Linked DNA regions of Saccharothrix espanaensis DSM 44229. The protein of the gene in region 1 interacts with the protein of each later gene in a pairwise test. Links are inferred from orthologs where the notes say so. Each region holds a gene or a part of one and is shown in the gene's direction. Other genes may lie near its edges.

Region 1 (4,215 bases):
GCTCATCGACCCGTCCGTGCGGGAGGCGACCCGGGACGGCGGGTTCGTCCGCGAGCACGTCCTGGCCGACAACCTGAAGATGCGCCCGGACTCCGGCCCGCGCCGCAACGAGGCGTTGGAGGGACTGGCCCTGTCACACGGACGGGTGATCACGGCCGTCGAGGGGCCGCTGCTCCAGGACGGCCCGCCCGCCGACCACACCCGCGGCGCGGTCTCCCGGCTCACCGTGCAGACCCCGGACCGGGTGCTGGCCCAGTACGTCTACCGGCAGGAGCCGGTGTTCGCGCCGGGCGGCGGCACCGGTGTCGCCGCGGTGCTCCCCCACCGGGACGGCCTGCTGGTGCTGGAGCGCTCGTTCGTCCCGGGCGTGGGCAACAAGGTCCGGCTGTTCGAGGCCACCGCGCACGGCGCTGCGAACGTCAAGGACAAGCCGTTGGACGGGGCGAAGCCGATGCGCAAGAAGCTGCTCGCGGACCTCGCCGACTTCCCGCTCAGCCGGGTGGACAACGTCGAGGGCATGGCCTGGGGACCGGGCGGCACGCTGCTGCTGGTCTCCGACGACAACTTCTCGCCCGCGCAGGTCACCCAGTTCATCGTGCTCGCGCTGCGCTGATACCGTTGCTGCCATGAGCACGGCCCGCCTGCTCCTTAGCTAGCCGCGCCGACCCCCACGGGTCAGCGCGGCAACCCCTCATGCCTGTCCTGGGCTGGGGGGTTTCGTCATGTCAGGGGCCGGCAACCGAAGGGAAGACCCGAGATGAGCACCGACGCGTCCGAGACGCCCGCCTTCCGCTACACCGCCGAGCTGGCCGGCGGCATCGAGCGGCGGTGGCAGCGGGAGTGGGAGGAGCGCGGGACGTTCCACGCGCCCAACCCGGTCGGGCCGCTGCGGGGCGAGGTGCCGGCCGACAAGCTGTTCGTGCAGGACATGTTCCCGTACCCGTCGGGCGCGGGCCTGCACGTCGGGCACCCGCTGGGCTTCATCGGCACCGACGTGTTCGCCCGGTACCACCGGATGACCGGCCGCAACGTGCTGCACACCATGGGCTTCGACGCGTTCGGCCTGCCCGCCGAGCAGTACGCCGTGCAGACCGGGCAGCACCCGCGCGCCACCACCGAGGCCAACATCCAGACCTACCTGCGGCAGATCCGCCGGGTCGGCCTGGGCCACGACGAGCGCCGCCGGATCTCCACGATCGACCCGGGCTACTACAAGTGGACCCAGTGGATCTTCCTGCAGATCTTCAACTCCTGGTTCGACGACGAGGCGAAGAAGGCCCGCCCGATCGCCGAGCTGGAGGCGCGGTTCGCCGACGGCACGCGCCCCACGCCGGACGGCCGGCCGTGGGCCGAGCTGACCGGCGCGCAGCGGGAGCAGGTGCTGGGCGGCTACCGGCTGGCCTACCTGTCCGAGGCCCCGGTGAACTGGTGCCCCGGGCTGGGCACCGTGCTGGCCAACGAGGAGGTCACCGCCGACGGCCGCAGCGAGCGCGGCAACTTCCCGGTGTTCCGGCGGTCGCTGCGGCAGTGGATGATGCGGATCACCGCCTACTCCGACCGGCTGATCGACGACCTGGACCGGCTGGACTGGCCGGAGAAGGTCAAGTCCATGCAGCGCAACTGGATCGGCCGCTCGCACGGCGCGCGGGTGCGGTTCGCGGTGGGCGGGCACGACATCGAGGTGTTCACCACCCGCCCGGACACGCTGTTCGGCGCGACCTACGTGGTGCTGGCCCCGGAACACCCGCTGGTGGACGAGATCGCCGCCGCCGACCGGGTGGGCGCGATCGCCGAGTACCGCCGCGCGGTGGCCCGCAAGTCGGACCTGGACCGGCAGGAGAACAAGGAGAAGACCGGCGTCTTCACCGGCGCGCACGCGGTGAACCCGGTGACCGGCGCGGAGATCCCGGTCTACGTCGCCGACTACGTGCTGATGGGCTACGGCACCGGCGCGATCATGGCGGTGCCCGGCCAGGACCAGCGCGACTGGGACTTCGCCACGGCGTTCGACCTGCCGATCATCCGGACCGTGCGGCCGCCCGACGGGTTCGAGGGCGAGGCGTACACCGGTACCGGACCGGCGGTGAACAGCGGGTTCCTGGACGGGCTGGACGTCGCCGAGGCCAAGAAGACGATCATCGCCTGGCTGGAGGAGCACGACCGGGGCGAGGGCACCGTGCAGTTCAAGCTGCGCGACTGGCTGTTCTCCCGGCAGCGGTACTGGGGCGAGCCGTTCCCGATCGTCTACGACGAGGCCGGCACGCCGATCGCGGTGCCCGAGTCGATGCTGCCGATCGAGCTGCCCGACGTGGACGACTACTCGCCGCGGACCTTCGAGCCGGACGACGCGAACTCCGAGCCGTCGCCGCCGCTGTCCCGTGCGGGCGAGTGGGTCGAGGTCGAGCTGGACCTGGGCGACGGGCCGAAGAAGTACCGCCGGGAGACCAACACCATGCCCAACTGGGCGGGGTCGTGCTGGTACCAGCTGCGGTACGTCGACCCGACGGAGACCGAGCGGTTCGTCAACGCCGAGAACGAGCGCTACTGGCTGGGGCCCCGGGCCGAGCACGGCGCGAACGACCCGGGCGGCGTCGACCTGTACATCGGCGGCGTCGAGCACGCGGTGCTGCACCTGCTGTACTCCCGGTTCTGGCAGAAGGTGCTGTTCGACCTGGGCCACGTGTCCGGTGACGAGCCGTACCGGCGGCTGTTCAACCAGGGCTACATCGAGGCGTACGCCTACCGCGACGAGCGCGGCACGCCGGTGCCGGCCGAGCAGGTCGAGGAGCGCGACGGCAAGTACTTCTTCGAGGGCGCCGAGGTCAAGCGCGAGTACGGCAAGATGGGCAAGAGCCTGAAGAACGTCGTGACGCCGGACGACATGTGCGACCGGTACGGCGTGGACACGTTCCGGCTCTACGAGATGTCGATGGGGCCGATGGACGTCTCCCGCCCGTGGGCGACCAAGGACGTCGTGGGCGCGCAGCGGTTCCTGCAACGCCTGTGGCGCAACCTGGTTGACGAGGAGACCGGCGCGCTGCGGGTCACCGACGAGGAGCCGGCCGAGGACGCGCTGCGGCTGCTGCACAAGACGATCGCGGGCGTGCACGACGACTACGCGAACCTGCGCTACAACACGGCGGGCGCGAAGCTGATCGAGCTGAACAACTTCGTCACCAAGCACTTCCCGGGCGGCGCGCCGAGGGCGTTGGCCGAGCCGATGGTGCTGCTGCTGGCCCCGCTGTGCCCGCACGTGGCCGAGGAGCTGTGGGCGAAGCTGGGGCACGCGGAGTCGTTGGCGCACGGGCCGTTCCCGCGCGCCGAGGAGAAGTTCCTGGTCGAGGACACCGTGGAGTACCCGATCCAGGTCAACGGCAAGGTCAAGGCCCGCGTGGTGGTGGCCGCGTCGGCGTCGCCGGACGAGGTCAAGGCGGCGGCGCTGGGCGACCCGAAGGTGGCCGAGCTGCTGACCGGTGAGCCGCGCAAGGTGATCGTGGTGCCGGGCCGGCTGGTGAACGTGGTGCTGTGAGCCGACTGCGGGGCACCCCGGCTACCTCGCGGTAGTGGGAGTGCCCCGCAGTCGGTGCGTATGCCGCCTTTGGTGCGACTGGGTCCCGGCGACTGTTCGCGACTGGGCCGGGGTGCCTGGGTCAGCCTCGGTTGTCGGACTTGTGCTGGTGGGTTCCGGTGAACGCGGCGAACGCGCGTGCCGGGAATAGCAGGATGGCGCTCGCGTCGCCGAGCTTGCTGTCGCGTACGCCTACGGTCGTCTCGTCGGCACGGGTGCCGATCTCGACGCACTGACCGTTGGTGGCTGATCGAGTCGACTTGCGCCAGGACCACGTGGTGGTCATCTCTTCAACTCCTCGCGGATGCTGCCGATCATCGACGCCGAGTCCGGTTCGGGGAGCGCCAACTCCAGCAGCCGCCCCGCCACGGCGGCGTACTCGTCTATGTCCTCGACATTATCGCGGTACCGGCCGCCGATCCGGTCCTCCACGTAGACGACTCCGGGATCGCGGGCGATGGGGAACTCCATGATGGTGAACGGTCCGTGCAGCGCCGGGTGCACGCCTGCGGTGTAGGGCAGCACTCTGATCGAGACGTTGGGCCGTTGCGCTGCGGTGAGCAGGTGATCCAGTTGGCGGCCGAGCACCAGCGGGCCGCCGATCTGCCGGCGGAGAACGGCTTCGTCCACCACCGCGACCAGCTCCA
Region 2 (3,393 bases), 4.4 Mb from region 1 along the record:
GGACTACGGCAGCCAACGCGTCGCGACCGCCACCATGGCCTACAAGCACCAGCCGCTGGACCACGACCAGGCGCGCGCCCAGATCGCCGTGCCGACGTTCGCGGTCAAGAGCACCCCCGACTACTCCGGCGGCCTGCGCGTGTGCGACCTGGTCCGCACCGAGATCACCGACATCACCGTCAAGCAGGCGTGGCAGGGCCCGGCGCGCCTGCAACTGCTGGCCCACGTCATGGCACCGCTGGCCGACCTGCCGGTGCTGGAGGTCGTGTCGGCCTCCCACGTGCTGACCGACCTCACGCTGGCCCCGGTCGTGCCGGTGCACGACTTCCTGCGCGCCTGAAGATCGCGCCGGATACCACGCCGGCGGTGCCCGGACCAGCGCGTTCGGGTCGGTCACCCGAGCGTGGTGCGGTGGATTGTCGGTGGTCGCGGGTAACTTGTACGCCGTGAATGTTGGGGAACGGATCCAAGGACTCGCCGACCGGATCGTGGCGCTGCGCGAGGCGTACTACCAGGGCACGCCGTTGGTGGCGGACGCCGAGTACGACGTGATCGAGGACGAGCTGCGGGGCCTGGTGGAGGCCAACCCGGAGCTCGCGCCCGATCCGAACCCGCTGGAGCAGGTGGGCGCGCCGGCGGTGCTGCACGCCCCGGTCCGGCACTCGCGGCCGATGCTGTCGCTGGAGAAGGCGACCAGGCCCGAGCAGGTCGCCGCGTTCTTCGACCGGTTCCCCGGTCAGTCGGTAGTGGTCATGCCCAAGCTCGACGGCCTGTCGCTGGCCCTGGTCTACGAGAACGGCCGGCTGGCCCGCGCGGTCACCCGGGGCGACGGGACGACCGGCGACGACGTGACACCGCTGGTGCGCGCGATGGTCGACGGCGTGCCGGAGCGGGTCGACGCGCCCGGCCGGGTCGAGGTGCGCGGCGAGGCGGTGATGCTGCGCTCGACGTTCGCCGCCTACAACGCCGCGCACGTCGACAAGCCGCTGATCAACCCGCGCAACGCCGCCGCCGGCACGCTGCGCGCCAAGGACCCGGCCACGGTCGCCGGGCGGCGGATGCAGTACTTCGCGTTCGACCTCGACACCTCCGAGGGCGGTGCCGCGGCCGACCTGGAGCACGGCCTGCGCGCGCTCGGGTTCGACGTGGCCGACATGCGGCACTGCGACGACGCGGAGTCGGCGCAGGCGGTCATCGGCGAGATCGAGACCCGGCGCAACGACCTCGACTACGACCTGGACGGCGCGGTGCTGCGGCTGGCCAACCGGGACGCGTTCGCCGCCGCCGGGACGCGCTCGAACTCGCCGCGCGGCGCGCTGGCGTTCAAGTTCGCCGCCGAGGAGAAGACCACCGTGCTGTCCGATGTGGTCTGGGACGTCGGCAAGACGGGCAAGATCGTGCCGGTCGCGCACCTGGAGCCGGTGTTCGTCGGCGGGACGACGGTGACCAAGGCGACGCTGGCCAACCAGGAGGTGATCCGCGCCCGGGACGTGATGATCGGCGACACGGTGCTGATCCGCCGCGCGGGCGACGTGATCCCGTTCGTGGCAGGCGTTCTCGACCCGGCCGCGCGCACCGGCGCGGAGCAGGAGATCGTGCCGCCGGTCGCCTGCCCGTCGTGCGGGCAGGCGGTGGTCGAGCAGGGCAACAGCCGGGAGCTGTTCTGCACCAACGTGGCCTGCCCGGCGCAGACCGTGCGCCGGCTGATCCACTGGGCGTCCCGCCCGGCGGCCGACATCGAGGCGGTCGGTCCGGTGTGGATCGAGCGGCTGGCCGAGGCCGGGATCCTGGAGCGCCCGTCGGACTTCTACACCCTGACCAAGGAGCAGCTGCTGGAGTTCGACCGGATCGGCGAGACCTCTGCCCAGCGGATGATCGACTCCATCGCGACCAGCCGCGCCGTCGGCCTGCGCCGCGCGCTGATCGGCCTGGCCATCCCGATGGCCTCCGAGGGCACCGCCGCCCGGCTGTGCCGCGCCGGGTTCGGCTCGCTGGAGGAGGTCGCCGACGCCGGCGAGGAGCGCCTGGTGGCCGTGGAGGACATCGGCCCGAAGGTCGCCGCGTCGCTCACCGAGCACCTGACCCGGCTGCGCCCGGAGCTGGAGCGGTTGCGGGAGCAGGAGGTCTCGCTCGACGTGCGCGAGGAGGACCTGCCCCCGGTCGTCGCCTCCGACGCGCCGCTGGCGGGCAAGACGGTCGTCATCACCGGCTCGATCAGCGACCCGCGCTCGGGCGAGAAGATCCCGCGCCCGACGTTCCAGCGGATGTGCGAGAAGGCCGGCGCGACCACCGCGTCCTCGGTCTCGGCGAACACCGACATGCTGATCACCGGCGCGGACGTCGGTGAGGGCAAGCTCACCAAGGCCGAGAAGCTCGAAGTCGCGGTCGTGGACCAGGGCGAGATCTGGCCCCTCCTGATCGCCGCCGGCATCGCCTGACCCCGCTGCCCGCCATCCGTCCACAGCGGTCTGGACGGATGGCCCGCCTCGTCCGGCCTCGTCGGGTATCCGCACCCGCTGCGGCCCGCCGGCGGCCCGTCCTCCGGCCGTCCTCCTGCTGCGGTCCTGCTGCTGCGGTCCTGCGGGGGGAGACCGGCCGGAGCCGGTGGTGTTCGCCTTGGCGGGCCCGGCGGCGGGAGCGACCCGCCGCCGGGCCCGCCAGGCGTCGCGCGGTCAGCCCGCGCGGGTGATCCAGTCCCCGAGGTGCGGGGCCTCGGCTCCGATCGTGGTGTCGTCGCCGTGCCCGGTGTGCACGACGGTGTGCTCCGGGAGCACCAGCAGGCGCTGGGTGATCGACTCGATGATGGTGTCGAAGTCCGAGTACGAGCGGCCGGTCGCGCCCGGACCGCCGTGGAACAGGGTGTCGCCGGTGAAGACCGCGCCCAGCTCCGGGGCGTGGAAGCAGCACGCGCCGGGCGCGTGGCCCGGGGTGTGCAGGACGTGCAGGGCGGTGCCCGCGATCTCCACGACCTGCCCGTCGGCCAGGTCGCCGTCCGGGGCGACCGTCGGGTGGACCAGGTCCCAGAGCACCCGGTCGGCCGGGTGCAGCAGGACCGGGGCACCGGTCGCGGCGGCCAGGGCGGGGGCGACCCGGACGTGGTCGTCGTGCGCGTGCGTGGCCAGGATCGCCTTCACCTCGCGACCGCCCACCACGTGCAGGATCTTGTCGACGTCGTGCGGCGCGTCGATGATCACGCACTCCGCGTCGTCGCCGATCACCCACACGTTGTTGTCGACGTCGAAGGTCTGCCCGTCGAGGCTGAACGTGCCGCGCGTGACGCCGTGGTCGACGCGGGCCATCAGAACACCACCACCGAACGCAGCACGTCGCCGTGGTGCATCTTCGCGAACGCCGCCTCCACGTCGTCCAGCGCGATGGTCTCGCTGACGAACG

The links.
Region 2: the proteins of leuS (region 1) and ligA interact in binary tests that used the Escherichia coli proteins (3 or more experiments, as listed by UniProt). The link is inferred for Saccharothrix espanaensis DSM 44229 from one-to-one orthologs.

What each region holds. Positions count from the first base shown.
Region 1 is NC_019673.1:9,324,873-9,329,087, reverse strand. The notes cover bases 417-3,729. They hold leuS (leucine--tRNA ligase), read left to right. Parts: upstream 417-757; coding sequence 758-3,529; downstream 3,530-3,729. Other genes in these bases: BN6_RS41245 (DUF397 domain-containing protein), read right to left, coding at 3,651-3,729; BN6_RS41255 (esterase-like activity of phytase family protein), read left to right, coding at 417-613. In the rest of the region: more of BN6_RS41255, read left to right, coding at 1-416; more of BN6_RS41245, read right to left, coding at 3,730-3,854; BN6_RS41240 (helix-turn-helix domain-containing protein), read right to left, coding at 3,851-4,215.
Region 2 is NC_019673.1:4,892,701-4,896,093, reverse strand. Bases 1-2,942 are described here. They hold ligA (NAD-dependent DNA ligase LigA), read left to right. Parts: upstream 1-446; coding sequence 447-2,438; downstream 2,439-2,942. Other genes in these bases: BN6_RS21685 (MBL fold metallo-hydrolase), read right to left, coding at 2,673-2,942; BN6_RS21695 (acetoacetate decarboxylase), read left to right, coding at 1-340. Outside these bases: more of BN6_RS21685, read right to left, coding at 2,943-3,302; BN6_RS21680 (S-(hydroxymethyl)mycothiol dehydrogenase), read right to left, coding at 3,299-3,393. UniProt on the Escherichia coli protein: DNA ligase that catalyzes the formation of phosphodiester linkages between 5'-phosphoryl and 3'-hydroxyl groups in double-stranded DNA using NAD as a coenzyme and as the energy source for the reaction.